2 regions of the Occallatibacter riparius genome follow, and region 1 is predicted to be linked to the other one. Evidence: predicted binding sites of a transcription regulator. Region 1 holds the regulator's gene; the other holds the start of a gene.
What was found. Region 1 encodes LexA, which represses DNA repair genes until DNA is damaged. Its sites were predicted from a motif close to CANTTCGCTTTTTATTCGC; they were not measured.
Positions count from the first base shown of each region.

Region 1 (15,792 bases):
AACGCTCAACTGGCGGAAGGTCGTCTCGGATCCGTCCTGGCGCTTCATCGGCGTCTCAAGCGAAATGAACCACTGCTCGGTGGCGCGGAAGATGACCGGGTTGTGGCAGCGCCAGCAGTGCGGATACGAGTGTTCCAGGTTCCCGGAGCCCAGCAGCGCGCCGCGCTCCACAAGCATGGCGATGATGACGGGGTTTGCCTTCCACACGGTGAGGCCGTCGTAAGGCGCAGGAGTAGTGTGCGGCCACGCGGCTTCGTCCACGTGGATGCGCCCCGAGGCATCGACACGGCACGTGAGGTCGAGCCCGTACTTCTGCCCGGTGTAGAAGTCCTCTGCGCCATGCGAAGGCGCCGTGTGCACGGCGCCGGTACCGGTGTCGGCTGTGACGTAATCGCCCAGGACCCCGAGGATAGAGCGATCAAGGAACGGGTGCTGGAAGGTCTGGCGCTCCAGCTTCGCGCCTTTGAAACGTGCGATCTCGACCGGGTTCTCCAACTTTGTCGCTGCCACAACACTGGAGGCGAGTTCGGCAGCCACGATGTACACCGGGCCGTCTGCCGTCGCCAGCGCGACGTAGTCGAAATCAGGATGGAAGGCGACCGCCAGAGACGCGGGCAGCGTCCAGGGCGTCGTCGTCCAGATGATCGTATAGACTTCGCGGCCGGCCAGCGCGGGATCGAGGGCTTCGGCCGGTGAAGTCAGCTTGTAGCGCACATACACCGAAGGACTGGTGTGGTTCTCGTACTCAATTTCGGCGTCGGCCAGCGCGGTGCGGTCGTGGATGCACCAGTAAACCGGCTTGAGTCCGCGGTAGACAAAGCCCTTCTCGAGGAAGCCGTAGAAGGCTTCGAGCGTCCGCGCCTCATAGTCCCGCGACATTGTCTTGTAGGGCGTGGCCCAGCGGCCGAAGACACCGATACGCTCGAATTGCGAGGTCTGCAGGTCAATATATTTCTGCGCGTAGGCGCGGCATGCATCCAACACCTCAGCGGCGGGCATTTCGAGCTTTTTACGGCCGAGCTGCTCGTCAACCTTGATCTCAATCGGCAGGCCATGGCAGTCGTACCCCGGAACGTAGGGGGCATCGTAACCAGCCATCGTCCTGGACTTTACGACGAAGTCCTTCAAGCCCTTGTTGAGGGCGTGGCCCAGGTGAATGGGGCCATTGGCATAAGGCGGACCGTCGTGGAGGATGTAGGAAGGGCGGCCCTTTCCGGCCTTCCGCAGCTCGTCGTAGAGGCGCAGAGACGCCCAGCGGGCCAGGCGAAGTGGTTCATTCTGAGGCAGATTGGCCTTCATGGGGAAGGCCGTCTGGGGCAGATTCAGGGTCGCCTTGAGTTCCGGCGCTGCGGGCATCGTTTCTCCGTAAATTCGTGCAGAATCTTCTCTTCCAGTGTAACTGGCGGGAGCGGCGATTCTTCAATGCCGGCCTGGCTGGAACAATTCCAGGCGCTCCGGTCCGATCGGGCCCGATCTCGTTCCGATCCGATCCGGACCAGAATCCAGAGGAAACGGCACCAAAGCTGGCAGAACGGCTAGTTTCGCGTTAGATTGGGCCTAACTCACACTGTTTTTCGGGATGTGCACCCTAACAACTCACAAGGCGGGTCGTCTATTACTTTATGGGAGTTCCTAAGCCTACAGAATATGAGATTCTGGAGCCCGGACAGTCCCCAGCTCGTCCGGTAGACTCGAGTCATCACTCGGAGACTTCCACCTCGTTCGCCGCGACAAGACCGACGGCATTCGAGCATAATGGATCACTAGGCGGGAATGGCAACGGCCATCACCGGCCTGCAGATCAAAGGGGAACAGAATCCGGCGGAATGGCCGGCAGTACATTTATGACACAGACCATTACCCCGTCTGACGTTCCCACGTCGGAAGGTCATGAACTCGATGCTTTCCTCGGAAAAGCGTTTGAAGAGAAGCCGATCTGGAAGGAGCTGTACGACAACGTACACGACGTCTTCTTCCCGCCCAAGCTTCCGCCGCTCGAGCTGACCTCCACACCGATTCCGGTTCCTGACCGCATGGCGGTCAAGACGAACCCCTGGGCCGTAGGTTCGGCCACCGTGATCAACGGCTTGATTCTCGCAATTGTGCTGGTCTTCGGCGCGCGCAAGATCTACCAGGAAATTAAGAAGCCGCAAGTCACCGGCATGTCCAACATCGATATCTCCGACTTCAAGGCGCCCAAGGCAGCCGTGAAGGCCGGCGGCGGTGGTGGCGGCGGTTCTCATGACCTGGTGGACCCGATCAAGGGACACCTGCCGAAGATTGATCCGCACCCGCAGGCTCCCCCGATGGTTCCGTTGATCGAGAAGCCGAAGCTGGCCGTTGATTCCGCGATCAATGTTCAGAAAGACATCAAGCTGCCTGACAATCCGATGCTGCCCATGATCGGCGTGCACAACTCGCCCAACGTGAGCCTGGCCTCAAATGGGCAGGGAACCGGCGGCGGCATGGGCACGGGATCGGGCGGTGGCCTTGGTTCCGGCAATGGAAACGGCTACGGACCCGGATCCGGCGGGAACACAGGTGGCGGCGTTTACCGCGTCGGCGGCGGCATTTCTGCTCCTGTAGCGATCAACGCGCCTGAAGCGGAATTCAGCGATGAGGCGCGCCGCGCCAAGTACCAGGGCGAAGTCATGATCAGCCTCATCGTGGATGCGCAGGGCAACCCACAGAACCCGCGCGTGGTGCGGCCGCTGGGCATGGGCCTGGACGAGAAAGCGCTGGAAGCTGTACGGAAGTACAAGTTCAAGCCGGCACTGAAGGATGGACGTACGCCGGTCCCGGTGATGGTGACAATCGCGGTGAACTTCCGGCTTTACTAAGCAGCGAGTAGTAGAACAAATCCCCGGCGCCTCTTTGAGGGCCGGGGATTTTCTTTGCGCGAATCTTGCTGCGTTCTAGTGGTACTTGCGCAGGACGCCGAGCACGCGGCCCTGGATGGCAACCTGGTTGGCGGGCACGTAGATCGGCTCCATCTCGATGTTCGAGGGCTGCAGGCGAATCGTGCTGCCTTCCGAGTAGAAGCGTTTCAGCGTGGTTTCAGCGCCGTGTACCAGGGCGACAACGATCTCGCCCTGCTTGGCGGTCTTGGTGCGCTCCACCAGCACGTAATCGCCGGAGATGATGTGCTCGTCGCGCATGGAATCGCCACGAACCTCGAGGGCGAAGACATCGCGATTGCCGACCACGTCGTGCAGCGAAATAGTCTCCACATTTTCGCTGGTCTCAACTGGGAGACCTGCTGCAATGCGCCCGGCAAGGGGAAGCCGGTCGCTGGTACGGGTGCGGGTTCCGGGGGGCAGCACGTCAATGGATCGGCTGCGGTTGTGCACACGGTCGAGCATGCCCTTCTTCTCGAGATTGGTGATGTGCTTGTGCACTGTGGCAAGGCTCTTGAGCCCCATGCCGCGTGCGATCTCTTCGAAGGATGGGGAGTAGCCGTTGCGGCCGACGAAGGTATCGAGGAAGTCGAGGACTTCTTTTTGTCGCCTGGTGACAGCCATGCGTGGATTATAGCGAATAAAAAGCGAATCGCAAGGGGAAATCCTGCCCGGATTGGAACCGCTAGTAACGCGGTTGGTTCCGGAATAGTTAGTGTGCTTTGGCGGAAGCCGGGATATTTTGTTTCGAAGGGGGAGTCATGCAACTCAGCGATCACTTCAGTCTCGATGAAATGACCTTCAGCTCAACCGCCGTCAGGCAGAGCATCGACAACACACCACCGCCCGATGTGGTGGAGCATTTGAAGGCAACAGCCGCCGGCCTCGAACAGGTGCGCGCCTTGCTGGGACTCCCACTCAACATTGATTCCGGGTACCGCTGCCCGGCACTTAACCACGCGGTTGGGGGTGTTCCTACCTCAGCGCATGTGACGGGCTACGCGGCGGATTTCGTTTGCCGGAGCTTCGGCGTTCCTCTGGAGATTGTCAAAAAGATCCAGGCCGACGGGACGATTCAGTTCGACCAGCTGATTCAGGAAGGAACATGGGTGCACATCTCGTTTGATCCGAAGATGCGGGGACAGGTGCTCACGGCGCACTTTGTGAACGGGAAGGCTACATATACGCAAGGGGCGTGAGTTGAGAAGCAGTACAGAGAAACAGGGAAAAGGGGATACAGAGAAACAGCGACCCGATCCGCCGAGGGGAGATTCCCTGCTTCTCTGTTTCTCTTCTTCTCTGTGTTACGGCAGATTGCGGACCCAGATGTTGCGGAAGCTGATGGGCTCTGATTTGTCCCCATGGGCCTGCAGCTTGATGGGCGCGCTGTCGTAGGCCTTGTAGAACGGCTTGCCGATGTAGAGCGTCTGACCCTTCAGCTCGAAGTGATTTTCGACGATGACGCCGTTCCAGAAGACGGTGGCGTACGCGGGCGTCTTGACCGAGCCGTCTTCGTTGAACGTGGGCGCGGTCCAGACGATGTCGTAGACGTTCCACTCGCCGGGCTTGCGCGCGGCATTAGCCAGCGGGATCGCCTGCTTGTAGATGCTGCCGGCCATGCCGTTCACATAAGTCGAGTTCTGGTAGGAGTCGAGCACCTGGAGTTCGTATCCGTCGTCCCCCGGGCCGGTGGAGGCGAGGAAGACTCCGCTGTTGCCGCGGGCCTGGCCTGAGCCGGTGATGGACTCGGGTACGCGGAACTCGATGTGAAGCTGGTAGTTCTTGAACTTCTGCTTGGTTTCGATGTTGCCGCCGGACTTCTTGACCTTCATAAGGCCGTCAACCACGTCCCAGGAAGCAGGGCCGTGATCCTTGACGTTGACCCATTCGTCGAGGTTCTTGCCGTCGAAGAGGACGATGGCGTCAGAGGGCGCGGCGCCGGCGTCTTTGGCGGGCGTAACAACCGGGGGAACCGGCTGCCAGATCTCGGTTTCTTCCGGCTTCATCTTGGGCTGAGTGGGCTGTTGGGCGACGAGGGAAGCACTGAACGAGGCGAGGGCCGAAACTGCTACGAGGGAGAAAACCTGATTGCGCGTCATGGCGGGAGTTTAAAGGTTGAGAGTAGGGGATAGGCAATAGGGACCAGAAATACAGGGATAGAGGGACAAAGGGAAGAAGGACAAACGAACACGGTTGTCGGCTTTCGCGGCTATTGCCTGACGCTCGACTCCGAGAGGACAAGTGCCCAGCGGCGGAGGGATTCCAGTGTGAGCTTGCCGTTGGGCGATTCGGCTGCGGCGAGTTGCACGGCGAAGTTGCCGATGGTGGAGCTTTCGACATTTCCGGTTTCGACGGGAAGGCCGGTGTGCTGGGCGGTGAGGCGCGTGAGGAGCTGGTTCTGGCTGCCTCCGCCAAGAATGTGAATGCGGCGAATGGGCCGGCCCAGCATTGATTCGAGACTCTCGATGGCGGACTTGTAGCGGCTGGCGAGGCTCTCGAAGATGAGGCGCGCAAACTTCGGTTCGTTGCCTGCGCAGTTTTCGATCGTCGCACATCCGATCTTGCGAAGCTCATCATTCAGGCGCTCAGGCATATCTCCATCGAGCATGAGCGGCGCTGCATCAACGGGAATAATGCCTGCGCAGTCGCACTCTTCGGCCTGGGCGATGAGCGCGGAGATCTCCCAGGCGCGGCCGGCCTGCCTCCAGCTCTCGAGACACTGCTTGAGGATCCACATGCCATTGACGTTGGTGTGGAAGCAGAATCCGCCGGCGGCTGCGCCCTGGTTGGTGTAGCCGGCTTGGAGGGCCTCTTCGGTGATGATTGGCGAGGAAACGACCGTACCGACCAGCGACCACGTTCCGGAACAGATGTAGGCTGTTCCATCGAGATCAGTGGCGATGCCGGCGATGGCCGACGCCGTGTCGTGGCACGCGGGAACGACGAGCTGCGTGCTGCGAAACGCTGGCAGCTCAGCGACCGGGCCGTTGAGACGGCCGACGATGGTTCCCGTTGAGACGATCGGCGGCAGATGATCAGCGGGAATGCCGAAGAGATCAAGCAGTTGATGCGACCAGTCGCCAGTGGCGATGTCGACGAGGCCCGTGTGCGTGGCGTTAGTGTACTCGGCAACGCGTCGGCCACCCAGACGGTGCAGCACATACTCAGGCAGGTTGACCCACGGAGCATGCGCATCGATGCCTGACTCCGGATCGGCCATGAGCTGGTAGAGGGTATTGATGCGCAGCGGCTGCGCGCCCGCCTTCTGAAACAGGCTGGCCGCAGAAATGAGCTGGTCGGCGCGCTCTTTGGTTGCGATCGTACGCTCGTCCCGATAGCAGAAGGGATTCGCGATCGGCTCCCCCTGGGCCTTGAGGCGGACGTAGTCGACCGCCCACCCATCCACCGCGATCGAAGCCACACCTTCCGGCGCTGCATCTGCCGCTTTGCGCAGACCTTCTTCAAGACCGGCGAAGATGCGATCGAACGGCCATCGAAGCGAAGAGCCGTCATGGGTCGGGCCGTTCGGCAGGCGATGAATAAGCTCGATTTGCGGCGTGTCGCCTCGCCAGCGGAGCAGCGAAACGCGGCAGCTTTCGGCGCCTAGGTCGATGGCGATGCGGGCAGGCTTCGTGGACACGGAAAAGTCGGAGTCTGAATCCACGAGAGCCTGCCTTTCGATCAGAGAGCCGAAGCGGGTTCGCGCTCGGAGCTCTGGTCGGTTCCATTGTGATTGTCGGGGTCGGCGGAGCCCAGAGTCTCCGGCGTGACGACGCGGTGGCGGACGTAGTTATACGGCGGCACGATGTGTCCGCGCAGCAGTGCGATGCCGAGCTGGATGAGGCGCGGGCCGTAGCTCTCGGCTCCATGCGAGACGGAACCGATAATGGCGCTCTTGCCGCTGCGCATCTCGTCGAGCACCTCAGGAATGCAGTCCTGGCCGACGATGGCGATGTCCTGCTCGCGTCCGGCTTGGCGCGCTGCGTCCAGAACGCCGAGAGCGCTCGAATCAGTCGCGGCGGCCACCAGCGTGCGCTGCCCCTTGCGCTGATTGCGCAGAAACTCCGAGACAGCAACGAAGCTTGGTTGGCGCATGCCGCGGCCTTCAAGGCGCAGGAAGCGGTCGGCGGGAACCTGGTCGAGCCGTTCGCGGATTCCCTCAAATGCGCCGGTGATGCGGCTCTGCACAAACGATCCAGCCTCGCTGAAGCCGATGCCGAGTACCCAGTCGACCTTGCCCTTCCACTTGTTGCAGGCGTACTGCGCGAGCAGCGCCCCTGCCTCGTATCCCACTTCGAAGTTATCGACCCCAAAGTAGGTCGCGTTGGGGTGGGGGATGTCGATCGCCACGAGAGGAATGTCAGCCTTCTTGAAGATGTGCGCGACGTGCGGAGCGACATGCTCTTCCACCTGGAACTCGAGGACTAGGTCGACGCGCTCCTTCACGAACTGCTCCGCATTCTTGATGGCAACATCCGGATCGTAGCGGTTGTCGAGCGTGAGCAGCTCGATGCCGGCAGCCGCCGCAGCCGAAGAAACGCTGTTGCCGACAGCAACGGAGAAGGGCATCTCGGCGCTCTGCGCAGCGAAGCCGAAACGCAGCCGCCGCGGTCGCGAGACGAGCCGGTACTGCCCGTTCTGCCCCTGCGCGACATACCCGCGATGCACGAGCGTCTTCAAGATGCGATAGACACTGGTCTTCGAAATCTTGGTCTGCTGGTAGACGTCTTCCAGAGCAACGGGTGCGTTGGTCTGTTCGAGCAGTTCAAGCACGTCGAGCGCCTTGGAGAGAATCGGGATAAGGTAAAGCCGCTTGATCTTAGTTTTCGACAAAACCGCGTTCCTCCCTCCGGCACCGGCCCCCTTGCGTTGCATCCTGCGTGCTCCTTTGACGGCCGCTGGGCGGCTGTTCACATTCCGCGCTGATGCCCTGCAAAATCCGCTTTCGGCGAGGGCTGCAAATAGATATCCAGCAGTCCGCGCATCCAGCGTTACTCGAGAACAAGAGGACTACGTTGTGCCAGAAAGCGCCACAAAAAGCTCTTCAACGGCGACAATCCAGCACTTGGCTTGCAACCAATCCTGTCACTCGCGATCAACCAATGCCGCTTTCAGTCATAACTCCCGGGCGGAGGCCGCGGCCGGGACCGTGGCCCTCATGTTCGCCTGGAAATCATGGCTCCCGTTAATGATAAGGCGATTTACCCGAGCGCGCCTCCACCTGAGAGATAACTGTCGTGAAACATCCTCGATTACTTCGCTTCCGAGCGAACCACAGCTACCGGTCCAATCAGGCCCGAAGGCAGCAGCGGCGATTTCGCCCGGTACGGTTTCACATCGGCAAAGGTGATTTTGGTCGCGCCGGGCTGCTCGTCGCCAATGAAGCGATTCACCCAGGCGTTCACCACCGTGATGACGACATCGTTCTTGCCCGGCTTGAGCGCCGACGTGACATCGATCCGATAAGGCGCATGCCAGACCACACCGAGGTCCTTTCCGTTCACCGAGACTTCCGCTAGGTTCTTCACATCGCCTAGGTCAAGCCAGAGATGCGAGCCCTTGCTGAACCAGTCGGCTGATGCCTGGATCGTTTTGGTGTAGGTTCCCACGCCGCCAAAGTACTTCACGCCGGGATCGCTGCTCTCGTTCCAGGCGGTGAGCGTGTCCATCGTGATGGAGGGCGGCGCGCCGCGGCCAGACTGGAATGCAACCTGCCACGGGCCTTCGACAGAAGCGACCTTCGTCTCGGTCGGCTTGGGAACAGTGTGTGACTTTTCCGCCGTAGCCTTGCGGAAGACCACGAACACGGTGCCCCATGGCTCCAGGTGCAGCGGAACCGTGGTGCGGCCGTCGGCGATGTTGAACGATGCAGGCTCGCTGGTGCCAGTCTCAGCACGCCAGAGTTCCGGCGCCTTGCCGGTCACCCGGAAAGTGGCATCGACTGTAGCTTCGTTGTCGCCGCGATTGTCGACAAAGTAGAGATCGCCGTCCGCCAGTTTGCGATGTACGAACCGCAGTTCGTTATCCTTCTGCGGCTTGGTGTAGTCGAAGTCGGGCTTGAGCTGCAGCGCATCGAACACAGCGGCCAGCGGCTGGCCTGCATAGACCGTGCCCTTGCCCACCTTGCGCACGCCGGTTCCGTCGCCGAAGAGCTCGTTGTTGAGCTTTGAGAATTCAGCGGCATCATCAGAGAGGCTGGGATCGTCTGCAGGCTTGGCGCCGGCGATCACTGCGCCATCCTGCGCAAGCTTGTAGATGGCGCGCAGCACCGGCAGCGACATGTGCTTGCTGTAGGCATCCAGGCCAAGCACCTTGTAGCGCATACCGCTCTTCGTGGTGAGCTGGCCATTCGAGACGCCCAATTCATGAATCAGCCCGTCTGCGTTGATGTAGTCGAAGCCATAGCCGGCTGGAATGTCAGGCGACTTGTCATTGAAGATTGCCGTCAGGTTCGAATCTTCACCGTAGAAGTAAACAAGGTCCGCGCCGAAGTGGCCCTGCTGCAGCAGGTAGCTCGAGCGGGCCAGATAGTTGATCCACGCGCCGGCCTGCTCCGCCCATGTTTCGTTGCGATTGAACCACTGGCCGAACGGCCCAAGCGTAAGACCTGGCTCCTTCGCCGGATCCACCAGCGGCTGGTGAGCCGACTCGTGAATCACGAAGCGGTTGATGCCGTTGAGCAGTTCTTGATCGGCGGTGGGTTTCAGCGTTGCCGGTGACCACGCCCATGGCGCGGCAGCCGCCGTAAGCGATTCAGCCGCAGCAAGGTTCTGCCCATAAAGGTGGGCCACAGACGCGGATTCGCGATCATCCGCGTTGTAGCCAAACTGTTCCTTGTTCACGCCCGGCGTCTGCGTCCACATGGCAGACATCGGGATCTCATTGAACTTCTTCACTTCCATGCCGTCAGCGACGAAGGCGCGGCCGCCTTCATGCGACTCGCCGTAGTGGCCCATGCCGCGCTCGTGCAGCGTCTCTTCAAGCTGCCCATAGTGTTCGTTGGCGATCAGGTCGCCGATAGTCTTACGGAAGTCCCACAGGAAGCGGTCGCTGGCCTCGGCGCTCTCCACCACGCGGCCTGCAAGCACCGGCATCCACGGCGTGGGATCGTAGCCGCGCAGTTTCTTGAACTGCGCAATCATGTTGTCAGTCCAGTTCTGCGAGCCGGCCTCCCAGCTGTCGTTGATGACGTAGCGGATGCCTTTCTTGCCCATCAGCTCGGGACCCACCGTCTCCTTGTAGCTGTCGAGATACTTCTCGAAATAGTCCTTTACGAAGCGGCGATCGAGCTTGTCCACTTCGAGTCCGGTAGCCTCCTTGGTTGCGGGATGGTTCGTAATGCCAAGCAGAGAGTAGCCAAAGCGAAGCACCACCCAATCGCCATCCGGAGCCGTCCAGTTGAGCGTGCCATCCTGCTGCATCTTCGAAGTGAGATCGACGACGTCAGCCTTCTTGATCGCATCGGCCGCGTCGACTGATGGCGTCGCAAATCCGTAGAGGTCTGGAGCAGGTACAAACGCTGCTTTCTCTTCGAACCGGTTCACGCGCGGCGCAGCATAGAGCGCCATCTCCGCAACTTCGTAATCCTTCGGCGGAGGTGGAATCTTGATCCCCAGTGCCGAGGCATCGAAGCCCTCGGCCCAAGCCGGTGGCGGTGGCGGAGCGGTAGCTTTAAAGGTGACGCGGAAGAACTTGGCTGTCACTGCTGCAAACGAAATGGTGTGTTCCGGCGCATCGCCGCCATTGAGACTCACCACAGGCCGCCAGTTCTGGCCGTCGTCGCTCGCTTCCAGATTCTTCTCGGGCGTTCCCACCATCATTCGCTCGATGAAGTTCGGATCCTTGGTCACGTACGAGATCGCGCGGATCGTCTGCGGAGCAGGGAATTCATACTGCACCCACGACACCGAACCTTTGGCCGGGATCGGAATCTTTGTGGTCTTCTCCAGGTCCCCATCACTTAGCACAGCGGCGTCAAACTCGGAGCCGCCGCTGGACGTGATCTTCGCGTGTTCCGGATCGATCGGCACGTCCGACGCTGCGCGGCGATAGGCGATGACCGCTGCATCCGCATAGAACTGCGGCGGATTCTGCATCTCTCCGCCAAATTGCTCATGAATGGCCATGTTCTGGAACGCGCCGGTGTTCGTAGGAGGATGTGGCAGCTTCCCATTGAACGGCTGCCCTCCCTTCACAACCGTCTCGCTCCAGACGTATTTCTTCATCCCGTGCTCAGCGGGAACCCAGGGCCCTCCCGTCTCGCTCCATCCGGGCGACCCGGCAATGGCTTCTTCCATTCCCAGCTGATCAGTCAGCTTCGTGGCATAGACAAAGGCCTGCTTCCAATCGGGCGTCATATAGGCCAGCCGCTTCGGCACAACCTGCGGAGTCTGCAGCGCGGCGTCGAAGTTCTGATAACCGGCGATCCCGACGCGATGCATCCACTCGAGATCGGCCTTGATGCCCTCCTGCGTGATGTTGCCGTTCATCCAGTGCCACCACACGCGAGGACGCGCGCTTTGAGGCGGGTCCTCGAAACCCTTCTTCAAAGGGTCAGTCGTGCTCTGGGCGAAGGCCGCCGCACCAAAGCCGAGCAGAAGAGTGACTGCAGTGGAAACAAATTTCTTCCAAGGGAAGGTCATGGCCTGATTTCTCCTGTGATGATGCGCCGTGCTGTTGCGCTGAGGACCCCTCTAATTACAGAGAAGGAGATTCGAACTGGTTTACCGTGGCGCGATGTCGAGGGAAATATAGGATTCGAAGAGCGACGCTGTCAAGAATTTTAAAATTATTTCTCTATTGGTTTGAATGAGCTAATTGATCCCGGTCTAAACAAGTTCCGGCGCCCTTGAGAGCACCGGAATTGCCGTTGTCAGGCCTTATGGAGTTTTGGAGTCTTTCCGCCAGCTGTGAACCGGAGCCCTAGGGATGGCGGCCCGCGCTGACCTTGCTCGAGTCCTGGCGCTGCGCTGCCGCGTGTGTCTCATAGCTGTTGAACAGGAATTGTCCGCCCAGAACCAGGAGCCATATCCAAAGGGCCAATCGCAGCGGCCGCCGGGGAACCCGCGCACTCAGCATCGTTCCGGCAATGGCCCCAAACGCACCGCCGGCAATCAGATGCAGCAGCAAGCCCGAGTCCGCTCCGTGGCCAAACCAGTGCGCTCCGCTTCCCAGCAGCGATACAAGGAATCCGAAGGCGATGTCCGTTCCCACCACCTGCGCCGGCTCCAGCGCTGTAAGGCTCAGCAGCGCAGCGCTGCCCAGAGCGCCCGCGCCGGCGGATGAGAATCCAACTTCCGCGCCGACCGGAAGCATGAGCCATGCGAGCCAGCGTGTGCGGTCCGGAGTGTTCACCTTCTGATGCATCGGGCGGAACGAGAACAGCAGCTGCCAGCTAGCCGTGGTCACCAGGATCGCACCAAGCAGGCCGTTCAAAAGATTCTGTGAGCCCGCGGTGACAAGGTGCTTCAGGAACAGAGACCCAATCAGCACGCCGGGCGCACCTCCCAGCAGCATCCATCCCAGCGTGCGCCACGCCACGTTCTTGCGCGCCACCTGCGCCGGTACGAGGATCAACTTCACAGCCGCGGAGAAGGTCAGACCGATTCCCACTGCGATGGGCGCAGGCACGCCGAGGAACAGCACCAGAATCGGCACCGTGATGGTTCCGGCGCCGACGCCGGTGAGCGCGATAAACAGCGCGATCAAAAATCCAATGAGATATTCCAATCGATCCTCGCCGACCTTCTATTTGCCTGCTTCGATATGGATGCCGCACTCCACCTTGCGTCCGGCCCACCGTCCCGACCGCGGATCGTTTGGATCCAGCGGCAACGATGTGCACGGCTCGCAGCCAATCGACGAATAGCCGCGGTCATACAAAGACAGCCGCGGAATTCCCAACTGCTCGCATGCGTGCCAGACGTCGCGTGTCGTCCACTCGGTCAGCGGAGCGAGTTTTATCACCTGCTTGCCGCCAGGAAGCGTGAACAGCGCGCGCTCTTCAAGTGCCGCCCTGCTCTTCGCCTGCTCGCGGCGCAATCCCGTAATCCAGACCCGATACTCGGCGACGGCCTTGAACAGCGGCTCCACCTTGCGAAGCTTGCAGCACTGGTCGGGAGCCGATTGATAGAGGATTCCGAACTGTGCCTCCTGCTGCTCGACCGTCTGCGCAGGCAAAAGGTTCACGAGATTCAGGTTCCACTCGCGCGCAATGCGATCGCGATACTCGTACGTCTCCGTAAAGTGATAGCCGGTGTCGAGGAACAGTATGGGAATCGCCGGATCGATGGCGATGGCCAGCTTTGTCAGCAGCACATCCTCGGCCTGAAAGCTGCACGTGAGGCAGACATCTCCAGCGCCGGTGATCTCCTGGGCGAGCGCGCTGCGCACGTTCTCCAACTTCGCGGCTACTTCATTTGCAATCTCGGCTACGCTCATTACAGGTTGGCCCCTTCTGCAGAAACAAAGATCCCTGCACGATTCAGTAGTTGGTGCACCGCCGATATAGCGTGCATCGGCTCGTTCGCATCCAAGCTGACCGATTCCGTCTCCACGCGCGCGGTCAACTCATCGCCTTCGTTTTCGCGGATGAGCAGCGTCAGGATCCCCGAACGCGTCTGCACGTCGATCAATGTGCCGAGCAGTGCCGGCTGCCTGAGGTCATCGTCGAGGCCCACGCGCGCGGACACCACCCCAATGGTGAACAACGACCGCTCAATCGCATTGATGAGTGTTGCCGGACCGCTAAGCTCGAGCACGCCGCCGCGATGTCCCCATCGCGCCTCGCGTTCGCCTGCCGTTACTTGGCCCCACGCATCCGGCGCATCATCGGCCTGCTCGGTTGCCGCGATCCCCGTCACCATGCCTGCGGCCACGGTCCCGTTGGTCTGCGGGTCGATCAGAATGAACGCACCGGTCGCGCGATTCTCCGCATAGCTATCCAGCGCCATCGGCCGCAGTAGCCTCAAGCGGACGGATCCGATGTCGTTCATCTCCAGCGTGGTAGCCAATTCGCGCTCCAGCAGCGCCACATTGGTGCGATGCTCAAGCGACGAGACGACCGCGGGCGCCGTGTGGCTCGTGTGCTTGATCAGGTACTTCCGCCCGATCTCCAACGGACGCGCGTCCATCCACACAACCGACGCCGTAACATCCCGGCTCACCTGCGCCGAAGGCCCCGCCGCAGTAATCAGATCGCCGCGGCTGATATCGACTTCGCTGTCGAGCACCAGCGTCACCGAAAGAGGCGCATGCGCCTCCTTCAGATCGCCGTCCCACGTAACGATGCGCTGCACCTTTGCGCTGCGGCCCGAGGGCTGCACAGTGATCGCGTCACCCACACGAATCACACCCGAAGCAATCTGCCCCGCGAATCCACGAAACGTATGATTCGGCCGAACCACCCGCTGCACCGGAAAACGGAATGCCTCGTCCTGTGTTGCGCGTGAAGACGGAAGCGACTCCAGCACTTCGAGCAGCGACGGCCCTTCATACCACGGCATCGCATCGGTGCGATGAACGACGTTATCTCCTGCAAGCGCGCTCACTGGAACAAAGACCGCCTCGACCGCCGTCCCGGTGTTCTCCGCGATCGTCGCCAGCACTGCGCGGAAGTCCTTCTCAATCGCGCGGAAAGCACCCTCGTCGTAGCCGATCAAATCCATTTTGTTCACGGCGACAATCGCATGGCGCACTCGCAGCAGCGACGCAATATACGCATGACGGCGCGATTGCACCAGCACGCCCTTGCTCGCGTCGATCAGCACCACCGTAGCATCCGCAGTCGATGCGCCCGTTGCCATGTTGCGCGTGTACTGCTCGTGCCCCGGCGTATCGGCAATGATGAACTTGCGTTTCGCGGTCGAGAAGTAGCGGTACGCCACATCGATGGTGATGCCCTGCTCGCGCTCGGCGCGAAGGCCGTCCGTGAGAAGCGCAAAGTCGATCTGGCCCGGAGCTGTTGTGCCCTTGCCTTCAATCGACCGCACCTGGTCTTCATACACCGACTGCGTGTCGTAGAGCAGGCGCCCGATCAGCGTCGACTTACCGTCATCCACGCTGCCCGCGGTCGAAAACCGCAGCAGGTCCTTGTTGCGCTCCAGCTCCAGAAATTCTTCAATAGAGAAGCGTTCGATAACTGCCGTAGCCATTTAGAAATAACCCTCCCGCTTCTTGATCTCCATCGAACCTTCCTGGTCGTGATCGATGACTCGATTCGCCCGCTCCGACGAGCGGAACGAAATCAGCTCGGCAATGATGTCGGGAATCGTCTCCGCATCCGAGCGGATCGCGCCCGTGCATGGCGAGCATCCCAGGGAACGCAGCCGGCACTTCACCATCTGCGGCTTCTCACCGGGCCACGCCACGAACTCCTGCTCAATCGGCAGCAGCGCCTCTTGTCCTCCGCTCAGCGGCCGCACATACATCGGCCGCTCCTTGGCGAAGTACAAATCCACCACCGGAATCTTCTCCTCGTGGATGTACTGCCACACATCCATCTCGGTCCAGTTCGACAGCGGAAACACGCGAATGCTCTCGCCCGGATGGACGCGCGCGTTGTAGAGGTTCCACAGCTCCGGCCGCTGATTCTTCGGGTCCCACTGCCCGCTTCCGTCGCGGAACGAATAGATGCGTTCCTTGGCGCGCGACTTCTCCTCATCGCGCCGCGCTCCGCCAAATGCAGCGTCAAAGTTGTAATGCCGCAGCCCATCGAGCAGCGCCTGCGTCTTCAGCAGTCCGCAGCAGCGCTTCGTGTCCAGCGCAATGGGATTCGTCCCCGCGGCAATCGCCGGCTCGTTGCGCCACACCAGCAATTCCGCACCCACCTGCCGCGCCATATCATCGCGGAACGCGATCATCTCGCGAAACTTGAATCCCGTATCGATGTGCAGGA
Region 1 covers NZ_CP093313.1:4,468,330-4,484,121, forward strand. The annotation lists gene ileS (isoleucine--tRNA ligase) at 1-1,356, opposite strand, end outside; gene MOP44_RS18130 (energy transducer TonB) at 1,845-2,840, shown strand; gene lexA (transcriptional repressor LexA) at 2,916-3,521, opposite strand; gene MOP44_RS18140 (D-Ala-D-Ala carboxypeptidase family metallohydrolase) at 3,659-4,096, shown strand; gene MOP44_RS18145 (3-keto-disaccharide hydrolase) at 4,202-4,996, opposite strand; gene MOP44_RS18150 (rhamnulokinase) at 5,107-6,537, opposite strand; gene MOP44_RS18155 (substrate-binding domain-containing protein) at 6,579-7,730, opposite strand; gene MOP44_RS18160 (glycosyl hydrolase) at 8,150-11,539, opposite strand; gene MOP44_RS18165 (sulfite exporter TauE/SafE family protein) at 11,820-12,626, opposite strand; gene MOP44_RS18170 (phosphoadenylyl-sulfate reductase) at 12,645-13,337, opposite strand; gene cysN (sulfate adenylyltransferase subunit CysN) at 13,337-15,049, opposite strand; gene cysD (sulfate adenylyltransferase subunit CysD) at 15,050-15,792, opposite strand, start outside.

Region 2 (15,792 bases), 3.2 Mb from region 1:
GACGCCATGCCCAATGGCGGTCAGCTTTTCGTGCGCATCACGCAGGTCACACAACGAGGCGCGCACTATGCCCGCATCACCGTTGCCGATACTGGCAGCGGCATTCGCAAGGAGATTCGCAAGAACCTGTTTACGCAGTTCTTCACAACGAAAGGCAGTAGGGGGACCGGCCTGGGCCTGTGGCTCACGCGTGATATCGTGCACCGCAATCGAGGTCGCCTGCGTTACCGTTCGCGGACCACGTCGCCGAGCGGCACGGCCTTCTCGATTTATCTGCCCTCGACCGCCCCTCTCGATTTGGTGCAATCTCCCAACCTGCACACGATCGATCAGCGGCGGGTGGTCGGCGGCGACTAATCTCGTCCCGAAACGCGCAAAAGGGGCTCCTGAGGGGCCCCTTTTGAATGAGCCGGAACCCTATTCTCGCTCCCAGAACGGCGGAGGCTCGATCCCCAGCGCCCGCAGATAAACGTACCCCTGCCCGCGATGATGGATCTCGTTATCGATCGCGTACTGAATGGTCGCGATGCCCGGCGCCTCCCACATCCCGAACGCTTTGTCGACCTCTTCGAACCGATGCGGCGGAATCCGGGGGAACTTCTCATCGAGCTCCGCGGTCTGTGCGTCCCAAAGCTGGAGCAGCTCCTCCTTGGTCGTCGGCTTCTGCCTGTCATGATTGACGCCGAGGTCTTCCCATTTGCCCGTGGACACGCCGTCCACGATGGGCACGGCCATTCGGATGAACTCGAACGCCATGTCCGCAAAGGGCCGCATGCCGCCCAGCGAGAACTTGAACAGCGCCTCTTCGGGGAAAGCGTCGATCACTCTGCGCGTCAAACGCCGATGGCCCTGCCACTGCTTCAGAAGGCCTTCTGCCGTAACCACATTCACTGCCACCGTTTCTGCCATCATTTCTCGATCCTCCATGCCCTTTCCGGGCTCGAAAATGAGATTAGCCGGGATTCCCGACAGAACCTGTCGTAAATTCGAGAGAGAATCGAAAAATCATGTACGACCCCATCATGCGCGTTCTCACGGTGCTGGAAATCCTGCAGGCGCGCGACTTCGTCTCCGGAGCAGAGCTGGCCGAGCGCCTCGAAGTCGATCTGCGCACGGTGCAGCGCTACATTGTTCGCCTGAAGGACCTGAGCATTCCTGTCGAGTCGTCGCGCGGGGTGGGCGGCGCCTATCGGCTGAAGCCCGGTTTCCGGCTTCCTCCGCTGCTGCTCACCAATGAGGAGGCGTTTGCCTTGTCGCTGGGCCTGCGGGCGCTGCGGCAGATCGGGTTATCTGCCTTCGCCCCGGCCACGGAGGGCGCGCTGGCCAAGCTGGGCCGGGTGCTGCCTGAAACGCTGCGTGAGAACGTCCGCACCGTGGAAGACGTGGTCGCCATTGAACCCGGCCCTTGGGTCATCTCCACTTCGGTTCAGTCGCTGATCGACACAGCCTCCGCCATCCGCACAGGCCATCGCATTCGATTCGACTATGAGTCGCACGGTGGCTCGCGGTCGCAGCGGCAGATCGAGCCCTACGCCGTGATGCACACGGACGGCCGCTGGTATCTCATGGGGCACTGTCTCTCACGGCAGGCGCTGCGCACGTTTCGGCTCGATCGCGTTTCCAGCCTGGAGGTGACCCGGACGACGTTCCGCCGCCCACCACACTTCGATCCTCGTCTCCATCTCAAACAGAGCATGCCTTTCATTCAGTCGACGTACCAGATTGATGTGTGGCTCGACATGCCGCTCGAGGAAGCCGAGCGCGCATTCGCTCCGTGGAGGATTGCTCTGGAATCGCTGGACAATGGGACTCGCCTGCGTTGCGGGCGCGACCGTTTGGAACTCTTCGCGGCTATGCTTCTCGGTGCGGGGTGCAGATTCGTCGTGCACAGCCCGCCGGAGATGCGCCAGGTGTTCCGCGAAATGGCGCTGAGGGCGACGACGGCGGCCGAGGAGCCGCAGGACTCTACTTCGCTTCGTACGTCGACAGCCTGAATGTGATGGTTCCCCAGAAATTTGTCGTTCCACCGGATCTCTGCGGCGCTGAGGAGCGCGGCGACGAAGAACCCTCACGCAATGACAGATGGGCTACGCTCATCTTCTACAGCGGGAGTCCTCATAGGAGTTTATACGGAGACGTTAGGGCTTCTTGGAGCGCTCTTCTGGCTTGAGACGTGATAACAGAATCTGCACCACGACCGGTTCGCTTACCCCGCATACAAGCCCAATCAGAAAGCCCGCTTGCGGGTTGGTCTGAACACTATTCAAGAGATACCCGCCTGCTCCAAGTTGGATTATGTTGAACCAGAGCACCGCCAAGAGCACATAGCTAACGAGGCTTATGAATAGAATGCGCATCAACGGAGTGAAGGCGTAAGGATCCATCTTTCGAATCAGCTCGAACGTAAAACTTCTGTTCGCGACGAATGCCGCGAACACCACTCCGAGACACAGTCCGGGATGCAGAAGACATCCCGGTAGCAACCACGCCCTAACACTCTGAAAGCGAGCTTCGCCGAGGACCGCCAACCCTTTGATATGTGGCAATGCAACGACTAAACCGGCTAACAGAAGTGCCCCTAGCGACACAACTACGCCAACCCCGACAAGCTGAAGGAGGTACCTGTCGCGGTCCTTGCTCGCTAAGCTCACCATCTTGCGGCGAACCTGATCTAACTGGTTCGCTCCCGCATCGAGATTTGAGCCACTGATTTCTCCCTGTAGTCCAACCTGAGCGCCGACGATCAGGGCGTTGAAGAGATTTTGGAAATCTTCGTCGTGCAGATCCATGCTCTGCAAAACGAATACCGTCTCCTCATACTGACCTCGCAGCGACTCGACTTTTGGGTCGGTAGGTGGGGGCGTATCTGCTCGCTCAAAAAACACGTCCCATCCTGCCCTGGTGTTGTCTGGAGATAAATTGACGGCGCTAACCGATTTGAAATGCACCGCCATTTACTTTGTTCCAGAGGGCGGTTTGGAACCCTTTGTAGGGACCGGTTGCGGCTTGTAGCCCGACGGGCCGGTGAAGCTGATAGTCGAATCGAGATTGAACAAGCTAGGGAGCATCGCGGATATCTGATCTCCGGTCAGTTGTCCTCCGGAAGCCTGTTCCTTGGCCTCTTCCAGTTTGCTCTGAAGGTCACTAACGACTCGAATGAATTCCAACTCGTCCATGATTCTCCTCCATAGTGGTGGAGGAATTCTAGCACACCTTTCAAAACGGAATGACCGATAGAGCGACACCGCTGATGGGAAGGCCCGAGGTAGCTAATACTCAGAAACGGACCCATATCTAGTGGGGATCTTTATAACTGCCAAGTAGCCAGTCTGGCATGAAATAGTGCTAATGCTTTTTGTTCCTAACTAGAAGCACTACTCTCCACAAGAATCGCCGGATTCTACTTCGCCTCGTTCGTCGACAGCCTGAATGTGATGGTTCCCCAGAAGAGCCGCGCGCGCATCTGCACCGGGAGATGCCGGTCATCGTCGGTGTACCAGATCCAGATGTTGCCGCGGTTCTTCACTACGCCGGCATCGGCAGTGGGCTGCACGCGGACCGTCTTGAAGGTGCCGAGCGGCGTTTTGATCTCCTCGCGCCCTTCGACCTTCATGGTCACCAGCACCGTGTGCATGGGGTCGGCAATCGGCACCTGGAAGCTCTGCCCCACGGTCATGGGCTGGCTCGCAGCGTAGTAGACGCCGGTCAGCAGGTCGGTCACGCAGCCGGGAATGGGCTGCTCCACGTGCTTGGTCTGCCCGGTGACCAGATTTTTCTCATCTAGGATCGACTTGTTGGTCGTGTAGTCCAGCTTCAGGGTCGAATTCACCTGCCGTCGGCCTTCCACCGTCTGCTTGTCGAATTCGTTCGTGCAGCCCTTGGTGCGGTCGAAAGTGGACTGGAACTTGTCGCTGACGTGGAAGAGGAGGTTGATGGCGCCGCTGGTGTCTGCGGTGGCACTCAGCTTCTCGGTGTTGGCGTCCTGCTGTTCGAAGTGCAGAACGGCGGTTCCGGCGGGGAAGACGCGCCAGTCCACCAGGTAGGTGAGGGTCTGTTTTTGCGGAAAGCTGAACCCTGGACGCGGCGGCGCAAGGGTTTGCGTAACCTGCTGCGGCGCAGGCGCTTGCTGGGTCTGCGCAAAGGAGCACGCCACAGTGGAAACAGCAAAGAAAAGTGCACCCAGGCTGGACAGGACAGTCGTGCGCTTATTCTTCACCGGCAGGGAAGGCTCCTTCTTGAAGTTGGACGACTCAAAATACGTTCAGGGACGTCCGTGGACGAGGACATGCAGCGCCGGCCGCACAACCATCAGGGCCAAGTACAAGAGGGCAGCCCCCAAAAGAGCATTGTACTCGCGGTGTTTGAGATAAAGCGGTAGGAAAAACCGGCCCTCCCCGCCCCCCTCCGGCGTGCGCGCCGCCCTCAACCGAGGAATCAGACGCGGAACCCGGCTGCAATAGTCGTCGAATCCGGGGAAGGTGGCCCGCAGAAACCGCTCTTCTGACGCGATCACCGGAATGTAGATCGCTGCAAACATCACAGCCAACGCAACGCCCACCGCCCAGCTCTCGAGGGCCACCGCAAACCCGGCGGCAATCAGGATGGACCCCAGATAGAGCGGATTGCGTACATGCGCGTACGGCCCTGTCGTGGTGAGTTCCTGGTTCTTCTTCACGTATCCGGCGGCATATCCGCGCAGCCACAGCCCCGGAACAACCAGCGCCAGGCTCCAGGCCACCGCTTCCGGCTCAGGCGCCTGCTGCCACAGCTCAAATACATACAGAGCCGCAACCGCAAAGCCGAGCGGAACGCGAATGCGCCTCGCTATCCGCTGCCAGCGGCTGATCCAGTCTTGCTGCGGCTTTTCGGCAGTAGTCATCGAGCAGTCTCCGAGGTCAGCACTTCATCCACGGCTTCCAGCACGTCTTCAGGGCTAATCGTAAGCAGCCCGGCCTCGGGCTCGTCCAGCCTCGCGTGGTTCCGCTGGCTGAATGGGCTGCGCAGCACCTTGAATCGCGTGCCGTAAGGACCATTCCGCGCTGGATCCGTGGGCCCGTAGATGCCCACCACCGGACGTGCCAGCGCACAGGCCAGATGAATCGGCCCGGTATCGCCCCCGATCGCCAGAGCCACGCGACGGTTGATGGCGATCAATTGCGGCAGCGAACAGTGCACCGGCATCGCCGCTCGGTTCGACTGCACTTTGATCGCGTCGGCCAGTTCCTCTTCGCCCGGCGCGGCATTTACCAGCACACGGAAGCCGCGAGCCGCCAAGGACGCCGCCACGGAAGCATATCGCTCAGCCGGCCAGCGCTTCGAACCCCACCCCGCTCCCGGAATCAGCAGCGCCACCGGATCCTTCCCAAACGGCGCAAATAGCCCGTCGCACCACGTCTCCGCATGAGGGTCCACCGGCAACAGCGGCTGAACCGGTTCGAGCGCATCGCCTGCCACCGCCGCCGCAACTTCTACGTCCTGCTCGATCACGTGCCGGCCGGTCGTTGCAACACGCTCGGTGAACAGCCACTTGGCCGCCCACTCTCGCGGGTCCGATTCGCCGATCCGTCGCACTGCCCCCGTCAGGCATCCCAGCCCCGCCGACCGCACGGCCCCCTGGAAGTCGATCACGGCATCGTACTCGGCCGCCTTCAGCTCCGCCCGCAATTCCTTGATTTCGTGAGTCGTCCGGCTGCTCAGAGGAGACTTCCCCCAAGCCTTGACTGGCGCCAGGTGCAGTTGGTCCACAAGTGGTTGCGAGGGTGAGAGGGGCTCGGCGGGCGTGCCATTCGCCGCGGTCAGCAGGTGCCGCCAGTTCGGCTCAATTACCCAGCCAATCATCCAGGAGGGATGCTCCCGGCGCAATGCCGTCACCGCCGGCAAGGCATGGAGAATGTCGCCCATGGCGCCCAGCCGCACCACGAGCAAACGAAACTTGGACTGCGTGTGCAAACTTCAATTTTCTCACAGCGCCGGATTTGGTTCCCTGCCCTGCCGCAACTGGGCGCCGGTCAAGTTGGGTGGAACTTTACCGGTGCCCAAAGGTCCAACCAACGGTCTATGGCGCTGTCCACGTTGCAGCGGCTACGATGAGCCAGACCATGCCAGCAGATTCCCCTACAGGGCAAGCGAATTCCGCGACTGAACGGCAGATGGGCGTGTGGGCGGCCACGGCCGTCGTAACCGGCGAGGCCATCTCGCTCGGAATCTTCCTTACACCCGCGGCCATGGCCCGCTCTCTCGGTTCGTCCACCCTGCTGGTCGCGGTCTGGTGCGGCATGGCCATCATGACGCTGGGTGGAGCGCTCAGTTTTACGGAACTCGCTGTTCGCAATCCGCAGGACGGCGGCGAGTACCTCTACCTCCGCCTCGGTTTCGGCCCGCAGGTCGCCTTCCTCTATGCATGGATGGCCGCGCTGGTCATGTACCCCGGCGTTGCCGCGTCGCTCTGCGTGGGAATTGTGCCTTATGTGCAGTCACTCATTCCCATCCCGCAGATGCTCATTCCGGCGGTGCCCGCGCTGATCCTTGCCGCGCTTGGCGCCATCAACTACGTCGGTATGCGCCTCAGCAGCCGGCTCATGACCGTCCTCAACTGGCTCAAGATACCCGTCCTGATCGCCCTGGTTGGATGGGCGTTCCTGGCCGGCCACGCATCCTCGTCGAATCTGCTGCCGCTGGCCACACGCCGCGCCGGTTCCGATCCTCTGGGTTTGGCGATTGCCGGAGCCGCCGTGAGCGCGTTTTTCTGCTTTGGCGGATGGTGGGAGGCGGGCAAGATCGCGGGCGAGGTCCGCAACCCGCAGCGCACGCTGCCGATCGCCTTCACAGGCGGCGTGCTGCTGGTCACCGCCCTCTATCTGCTGGTCAGCATCGGATTCGTCGCCGTCGTGCCGATGCAGAACATCCAGTCGAACACCGCATTTGTCGCGCAGTTCGGCGAATCTCTATTCGGTGCATCCGGCGGACGCGTGCTCTCGGCCTGCGTCATCCTCAGCGTAGTAGGGGGCCTGCTGGTCCTCAGCATGGCGGTTCCGCGCGTCACCTACGCTCTCGGCAAAGCCGAACCGATCGGCCCGCTCGGCGTCTTCGCGCGCCTTCATCCGCGCTTCGGCACCCCGGCAAATGCCGTCCTGTTGCAGACCGGCATGGCGCTGGTGATCCTGATGCTCGGCGCATTCGACCGCATACTGGCCTTCATCATCTTTTCGTCGGTTGTGTTCCTGGCTCTCACGGCGGCCACGCTGTTTCGAGGCCTGGCTCCGAAGGCATGGTGGTATCCCGTCGCACCCATCGTCTTCATTGCCGGCTGCGGAGCGCTGGCGCTGATGCTCATCGCCAGCAGAACGATCCCGTCGCTCATCGGCGCAGGCCTCGTTCTGCTTGGCCTGCCGGTGCGGTGGCTGATGACGCGCAGGGGAGTTGCTCCCACGGAGCTTGGCAACGCCGCCAGCGAGAACTGATCAGCAAGGCGATCGCTGATCGCGGCAACAGAGTGCGGCTCAACGCGCCCCCACTGTGGCCTACGCGGTGGCGGCGGACCTGGCCGCAGACTGGGCGGCCATCTCCTCCATCATCCTGACTGGATCAGGCCACGGCACGCGGAATCCCATCACGCGGGCGTAGCCGATTGCCTGGCCCATGTGCTCATCGGCGTGCGCCAGAATGCGGAGGTAGATGCGACGGTACGTAGTCACTTCGCTCCACAGCTGGCAGGTCGCCTCCATCTCTTCCGGCTTCATCGAACGCACCGCGGTCTTCACTGCTTCGAACGAGGTCCGCAGGAGGTCCAGCACGTCATCCTTGCTCGTGATGGTCTTTTGCATCGCAACGCTCTGACGGACCAGCATGAGCCACTGCTCAGGGCCTTCTTCAGCCGCCTGCGATCCGCGGAACTTCATCACCGCCGGGCTGCGCACGTCAGCCCCGTACAGCAACATCAGATTGCCAGCGGCGATGTGCACCAGCACCGCGGCAAAGGTGCGCGCGTCCTCCGCAGGACGCCAGTCGTAGGCTTCCTCCGGAACCGACTCAGCAAGCTCGATGATCTGCCTGGCGGGGATCTCTAGCTCCCACAGGTACTCGCGTTGAAACGTGGAAAGATTTTCCATGGCCACCTCCAAACGCAGCCTTCACGCCGCTCTGATTCGGAATCCGTCGGGATCCTTCCCTCGCACGCGGCGCCACCACACCTGGAAACTCGGAACGTTGATCGTCACAATGAACAAACGGCGCAGCTTGCCCGGCGGGCACGCCAGCGGCCGAACCCCATGCCACGAGTGAGGGGTGCGCTGGAACAACAGGCTGCTGTTGCCGCGCGGATCGATCGACGCCGCTACCTTCAACTGCTCGAAGCTCGGACCGGAGTGCGTCTTCCACTGCCGCTCGCTGTCGAGGATCAGGATTTGCCCGCCCCACGCGGCTTCCCAGTCCTCATCCGTATTGAAGTAGAAGATGTGCGTGGCCAGCTTGCGCGCGGCGTCACAGTGCGGGCTGACCGCGCAGCCCTCCCATGCGTAGTACCACTCGAACGTGGGTATGAACTGATGGTCTCCCAACATCGTGCGCAGCCAGTCCTGGTACACCGGCCCCCGCAGCTCATCGATGAACTCGAGCCACGGCTGCGCAACCGGAACACCGGGGCGGAAATGCAACAGGTAGCGGTCGTGCGGCGCCTGGCCATAGGCTCGTTGCACGCCGACCTGACGGTCGAACCCGGCCTCGATCGGGGGCAGACTCTGTCGCAGTGTCTCATGAGCTTCCGGCGTCAGAACATTGGGAATCTGCGTCCAGGGATACGGCTCCCGCTGCTGAAAAGCATCCGGACTGAGACTCTTGAGAACCTCGCGATTCAAAAATTCCATAGGCGCCCTCGTACCCATGGAGCACTGATGGGGGTGCGGCGGTCTGTGATTGTGGACACAGGCAGGCAGCAAGCAACGCTGATGAGGTCGGGCATAATTGCTACATGCTCAACCGCTTCCTCAGGCGCATCGCGCGATCAAACCCCCGCGGCGACTCCGAACTAGGAGGTGCCAGCGCCCCGGCGGAGATCGTCGAGCTTCGGTTGAGCGAGCCCCGGCCCTGGGTAGGAAAGTACCCCGAGATTCCGCCTCCGGAATCAGAGCTGAGTTTGCAGATGTTCGTCGCTCGGTTTGTTTGCGGTGATATTCACGGCGAAGATACCGCAGCGATCGCGCTCGACCTGCTCGAAGCCGGCTACGACACGCCCTCGCTTCGCCGCCTCGCGGGCGAGACGCAGGTGCATTGCGATCGCGATGCAGTTGAACTCATGGAGCGAATCACCAAGGAGGCTGGATTCCCAGTCCCGTTTCCGGTCCAGCAGGCCCGCATGCTGGTTTCGCGGCAGATCGCACGACTGGTGATTGCAGGGGAACGCGAGCCGTGGCGCGCTGTTGGCGACCTCGACAGCGTTTGGGGATGGTACTCAGAAGTCAACAATGGAGACGTGAATACCATTCGCCGTCTCGGGCACGATTTCGTTTGGGATCAGGAGGAGCAGAGGTTTCGACCAGTGGTAGACGCCGACCTTCTTGATAGCTTCGCGCGGCTGGCGAAGCTCACGGACGAGGAATGCGTTGCTCCTGGTGGAATGCGTTCCTAGCTCGTTACTCGTCTTTCTTGTCGGCGTTGCGGGCTTTGATCTTGAACCAGATGGGGGTGCCTTTGAAGCCGAAGGAGTCGCGGATCTGGTTTTGGAGGAAGCGCTCGAAGGCGAAGTGCAGCTTGATGTCGCGGTCGGTGAACAGCACAAACGTGGGGGGCGCCACCGCGGCCTGCGTCATATAGAAGATGCGGATGCGCTTGGCCATGGGCACCGGCGCTCGCTGGAAGTCGATCTTCTCCAGGAACCGGTTCATCTGCCCGGTGGTGACGCGCTTGCGTCGCTCGGCCGCGACCGCCTTCACCTCATGCAGCACGCGACCCATGCCCTTGCCCTCTTTGGCCGAGAGGAAGATTACCGGCGCGTAGTCAAGATACTTGAGGGCCTTGCGCAACTGCTCTTCGAAGATCTGGCGGTCTGCGGGGGGCTTGCCGTCGGTGCGGGCGGTGGTCACAGCATCCCACTTATTGACGACGATAATGACGGACCGGCCCGACTCATGCGCATAGCCGCCGATGGTCGCGTCCGATGCCGTCACGCCCTCGGTGGCATCAATCAACAGCAGCGCCACGTCTGCGGCTTCAAGGTGCCGCCGTGCCATGACTACTGACAGCTTTTCGGCCATCAGGTGCGTCTTGCCTTTGCGGCGGATGCCGGCCGTGTCGACGAAGCGCAGGCGCATGTCCTCGAACTCCACCAGCTCGTCAACGGCATCACGCGTGGTTCCAGCGATGGGCGATACGATCGCGCGCGTGGTCCCGGTGAGGGCATTCAGCAGCGTGGATTTGCCCACGTTGGGTCGGCCGATGATGGCGATAGAGGTCTCGTGCTGCTCAAACTCGCCGTGAGTCCGATGCAGCGCACGGTGCGGTTCGTCCTCTGAACCGGGCTCCAGCGGGCCGCCTTCGGAGACTTCGCGCTCCTCAGCGACCTCGTCTTCGGTCTCGGCGGACTGTTCAGCTGCGGTCACGGGAATCGCCTCCGCTACGGCGTCCAGTAGCTCGCCGATGCCCACACCGTGCTCGGCGCTTACGGGATACACCTCGCGAATACCAAGCTGGCGGAAGTTCTCCGCGGCTGCGGCCATGGCTTCGCCCTCGGCCTTGTTCACGGCCAGGAACACCGGCTTGCCGCCGCGCAGCAGCATGCGGACCAGGTCGTAGTCGGGGCTGGCAAGCTCCGTGCGCACGTCGACCACAAGGATCAACGCGTCGGCATCCTGGAGCGCCACGCGCGCCTGATTGAAGATCTCGGTGGGAATGAGCTCGGGGTCGTCAGGAACGATACCGCCCGTGTCCACCAGACGGAAGCGCCGGCCTCCCCACTCGTATTCGCCGTAGATGCGGTCGCGAGTGATGCCTGGCTCGTCGCCCACAATGGAGCGGCGGCTCTTGGTCAACCGGTTGAACAGCGTGGACTTACCCACGTTGGGGCGGCCCACGATGGCCACCAGCGGAAGGTTCTCCGCGCCCGCGCGGGTAGGGATTACGGATCGGCGATACGTCGGCAATGTCTTTCTCCTCAACGCCGGCGTCCGGCGGGTGCATCTTCCAGTTTCCGGGTTAGTAGAGAGCGGAGTCAAACGGAATAGGCGCACATTCGCCCCACATTCGCTTTCCCCCTATGATGGAAAGAGCCCGTTCCGATGGCCTCCACCATAGCCACAACCCGGACCCTGCCCACCCTGCACGAGTTCTTCGCGCCCGGAGGGATCCTCGCCAATTCACCGCTGCCGTACGAGTACCGGCCCGGGCAGTTGGAGATGGCCAAGGCCGTGGAGCGCGCCATGGCCGAGCGGCGGCACCTGATTGTGGAAGCGGGCACCGGCACCGGCAAGACGCTGGCCTATCTGCTGCCAGCCCTGCGGACCGGCCAGCGGGTCATCGTCTCCACCGGCACCAAGGCATTGCAGGATCAGCTCTACTTCCGCGACGTGCCTTTTCTCGAATCGTTGCTGGGCGACCTGCGGGTCTGCTACATGAAGGGCCGGGCCAATTACCTCTGCCGCCACAAGCTGGTCACGCTGCGCAATCAGCCGATTCTCTCGGGGCTGGAGGAGATCGACCAGTACCAGCAGATCGCTGAATGGGAGCAGACCACCGAGACCGGCGACCGGGCGGAGCTGTCCGGAATCCCGGAGGCCAGCGCGGTCTGGGCCAAGCTCGACGCGCGCTCCGACGCATGCCTGGGCCAGACCTGTCCAAGCTATCAGCGCTGCTTCATCACCGAGATGCGCCGCCGCGCCCTCGAGTCCGACATCATCATCGTCAACCATCACCTGTTCTTCGCCGACCTGGCGGTGAAACGGGAGATGGCGGGGGCGCCGGACGCCGGCATCCTGCCCGAAGCAGCAGCAGTGGTCTTCGACGAGGCGCATGAGTTGGAAGAGGTGGCCTCCAACTACTTCGGCCTGTCCGTCTCGAACGTGCGCTTTGAAGAGCTGGCACGCGACACCGATACGATGCTGCGCGGCAAGGAAGGTGCTCTGGGTCTGCCGGCGCTGACGGCGCAACTTCGCGACAGGGCGCGGATGTTCTTTGCCGAGCTGCCCATGGCAGGCGACGGGCGTCAGCCTTTCGCTGGGCGCGAGGAGTTCCTGGAAACGCGCGGGGACCTCTACACCGGCGTGCGCGCCACGTTGCGCCGCATCGAGGACGAGATCGGGAACCTCAAGGAAGTGGACGAAGCTCCCGGCATCCGCAAGCGCGTAGGCCGCCTGCGCAGCGAGCTCGAATTCCTGATGGAGTCGAACGCGAGCAACATTGTCTACTGGCTCGAGCGGCGCGCGTGGGGTGGCAACGAGCGCGACGGGGCCCGCCTGGGCAGACAGCAGAGTCGCACAACGTTTGTACAAGCCACGCCGATTGATGTGTCGGAGCTGCTGCACGAGCTCGTGTTCGAGACGATTCCGACGGTAGTGCTGACCTCGGCCACGCTCACCGTGCAGGGCGGCTTCGAGCACATGCGGAAGCGGCTGGGCCTGACCGAAGCGCGCCAGCTCATTGTGCCCTCACATTACAAGTACGGCGAGCAGGCTCTGCTCTACCTTCCTCCGGAAATGCCAGACCCGCGCGAGCCCGACTTTCCAGCGGCGGCGGCCGAGAAGATCCGCCGCATCCTCGACATTTCGAAAGGCCGCGCGTTTTGCCTCTTCACCAGCTACAGCCAGATGCGCGATGTCTACGAGCGTCTGCTGCCGGTGCTCGACTGGCCCATCTTGCTGCACGGCACCGCGCCCCGCAAGGCGCTGCTCGATGAGTTCCGCAACACGCCGAATGCCGTGCTGTTCGGCACATCGAGCTTCTGGCAGGGAGTGGACGTGCAAGGCGAAGCGCTGAGCTGTGTCATCATCGACCGCCTGCCGTTCGCCGTGCCTAACGATCCCGTGGTGCAGGCGCGCATGAAGGCAATCGAAGAAGCCGGCGGCAAGCCCTTCTTCGACTACCAAGTGCCGGAGGCGGTGCTGACGCTCAAGCAGGGCTTCGGCCGGCTGATCCGCTCGCTCGAAGATCGCGGGGTGCTGGTGCTGCTCGATCCGCGGATTCGACGGCAGCGGTACGGGCAAACCTTCCTTGCCAGCCTCCCGCCGTATCGCGTTAGCACGGATATCACCGACGTGCAAGCCTTCTTCTCTTGATCGCTTCTTCAGCGGCCCCTCACCGGACAGTCGAGTGAATCGCAACTGTCGTGTTAGGCATCTTCGCTTCATTGGTTCGAGAACCTGCAGGGAGGACAACGCCCCGGATGGATCATGTGAACTCGGTTGTGATCTTGCTTGTCGGACTCTTGTGCGCAGTGGCTGCGGTGGCCGGCCTGGCGCGCCGCTTTGCTGTTTCTTATCCCATCGCACTGGTTGTCTTCGGCCTGCTCTGCTCTCTTATCCCGCGCGTTCCAGATTTCCCGCTGCCGCCCTCCTTCGTCTTCATCGTTATCCTGCCCCCGCTGCTGTATATCGCTGCATGGCAGACATCGTGGCAGGAGTTCAAGTACAACCTCGTCTCCATCTCGAGCCTGGCGGTGTTTCTGGTGTTCTTCACCGCCATTGGCGTGGCATTCGCTGCACAGTGGTGGCTGCCTGGCTTCGACTGGCAACTCGGGTTCCTTCTTGGAGCGGTGGTGTCGCCCACCGATGCGGTAGCCGCCACATCCATCGCTCGGAAAGTCGGCATGCCGCAGGCAATCGTGGATGTCCTTGAGGGCGAAAGCCTGATCAATGACGCAACCGGACTGCTTGCGCTTCAATTCGGCGTGCAGATGGTGGTTGAAAGAACTGCCCCGTCGATGCTCCACGGAACGCTGGATTTCCTCTGGCTCACGGTGGGAGGCGTGCTCGTAGGAGTGCTGATCGGATTTACGGTGACCTGGCTGGAGCGGTGGGTTGACGATGGGCCGGTGGAGATCGCGCTTTCGCTCATCATCCCCTACGTGGCTTATCTTGCGGCGGACGCAATCCACGCATCAGGGGTCATTGCGGTGGTCTCTTGCGGGCTGCTGGTGAGCAGACAGAGCTCCCGCATCTTCTCGCCGCGGGTTCGCTTGCAGACTCTAGCTGTCTGGGACGCTGTCGAGTTCCTTCTGAACGGCTTTGTCTTCATTCTGCTGGGACTTCAGCTTCCACACGTGCTCGCCGGGATTCAGAATCGAGGCAAGCTCAGTGTTTTGGTCTATGCGCTGGTGTTTTCAGCGGTCCTGATCGTCCTGCGCATGGTGTGGATGTTCCCCGCGGCTCGTGCCTCCTGGTGGGTCCGTACGCGATTCGCCGGGCAGATTTACGAGATGCCCCGCCGGAATCAACTGTTTGTCCTGGGCTGGACGGGGATGCGGGGAGTAGTGGCGCTCGCTGCGGCAAATTCGCTTCCGCTGACGCTCGCGGATGGAAGGCCCTTCCCCGAGCGGGATCTCATCATCTTCCTGACCTTTTCGGTCATTGTGGTGACGATCGTCTTTCAGGGCTCATCTTTGCCCTTTCTCATCCGCCGACTCGGCCTGGCTCAGGTCGATTCAGGAGTGTGCGAAGAAGGAGAAGCTCGCCGGCTCCTGCTTCACGCTGCTATCGGTTTTCTTCAAGAGCGCGGCCAGGCCGCCGGAGAAGAAGCAAATCGCCACCTGTATGAGGACCTGCTGCACCAGTACGAGCACAAGCTCACGGAGGTTGATCCATGCGGCCCCGACGGCAGCCTGCCGGAACCATCGAAAGAAGGGGTTACTCTCGAGCGCATATTGCTGGATACAGTTCGGCGGGAACGCGCAGAACTGAACACGCTGCGTGCGAACGGCCGGATTGGGGATACCCTGTATCGCACTCTTGAACACGAACTCGATTTAAGTGAGAGCCGCCTGGATTAAGAGCTGCAACGCCGGGCCGCACTACCTCCACTGACGCGCGTTCGTCTGCTAAACTCGGCCTCCATGAACCGTTTCCTCGTCCGGCTCGCCTGCTCGGTGCTTCTTGTCGCTCCGCTTTGCGTTGCTCAGCAAACCATCCAGCTCTATCCGGGCGCAGCCCCCGGCACACCCGCGCAGACCTTCCCTGAAAAGCAGTACTACTCCGAGGCGTGGCACACCAATGTCGTCACCAACGTGTCGCAGCCCACGCTCACCGTCTTCAAGCCGACGAACGGAGAGAACACCGGCAGCGCGGTCGTCATCTGCCCAGGTGGCGGATACATGGCGCTCTCCATCGACAGCGAAGGCAACGATGTCGCCCGCTATCTCGCGGCGCGCGGCATGACCGCATTTGTCCTCAAGTACCGGTTGGCGCCCACGGATAAAGACGCGACGCAATTGTTCGGCAATTTGTGGGAACACGACCGCACCAAGCTGGAAACGATGATCAACCAGGATCTGCCGCTCGCGGTCGCCGACGGCGTGGCCGCCGTAGCTTACGTGCGCCAGCATGCGGCCGAGTGGGGCGTTGCGCCCGATCGCGTGGGCATCATGGGATTTTCCGCAGGTGGGGGCGTCACCGTCGGAGTGGCCTACGGATACAAGGCTGACAGCCGCCCGGCGTTTGTGGCCCCCATTTACGCGGGCGGCAACGACTTCACAAAGCTGACCGTCCCCGCAGATGCGCCACCGATGTTTATCGCGGCAGCCACCGATGACAACCTCGGCCTAGCGCCCGTTAGCCTGGGGCTCTATCGGCAGTGGACGCTCGCGAAGAAGTCCGC
Region 2 covers NZ_CP093313.1:832,985-848,776, forward strand. The annotation lists gene MOP44_RS03245 (sensor histidine kinase) at 1-357, shown strand, start outside; gene MOP44_RS03250 (DinB family protein) at 418-912, opposite strand; gene MOP44_RS03255 (helix-turn-helix transcriptional regulator) at 1,008-1,994, shown strand; gene MOP44_RS03260 (hypothetical protein) at 2,139-2,954, opposite strand; gene MOP44_RS03265 (hypothetical protein) at 2,955-3,176, opposite strand; gene MOP44_RS03270 (DUF3108 domain-containing protein) at 3,401-4,216, opposite strand; gene MOP44_RS03275 (methyltransferase family protein) at 4,262-4,879, opposite strand; gene MOP44_RS03280 (glycosyltransferase family 9 protein) at 4,876-5,949, opposite strand; gene MOP44_RS03285 (APC family permease) at 6,099-7,460, shown strand; gene MOP44_RS03290 (DinB family protein) at 7,521-8,108, opposite strand; gene MOP44_RS03295 (2OG-Fe(II) oxygenase) at 8,130-8,861, opposite strand; gene MOP44_RS03300 (hypothetical protein) at 8,966-9,622, shown strand; gene der (ribosome biogenesis GTPase Der) at 9,627-11,132, opposite strand; gene MOP44_RS03310 (ATP-dependent DNA helicase) at 11,268-13,259, shown strand; gene MOP44_RS03315 (Na+/H+ antiporter) at 13,367-14,968, shown strand; gene MOP44_RS03320 (alpha/beta hydrolase) at 15,032-15,792, shown strand, end outside.
Region 2: MOP44_RS03310 (ATP-dependent DNA helicase) is a predicted target of LexA. The motif match lies at 11,218-11,236, and genes of this name have one in related genera.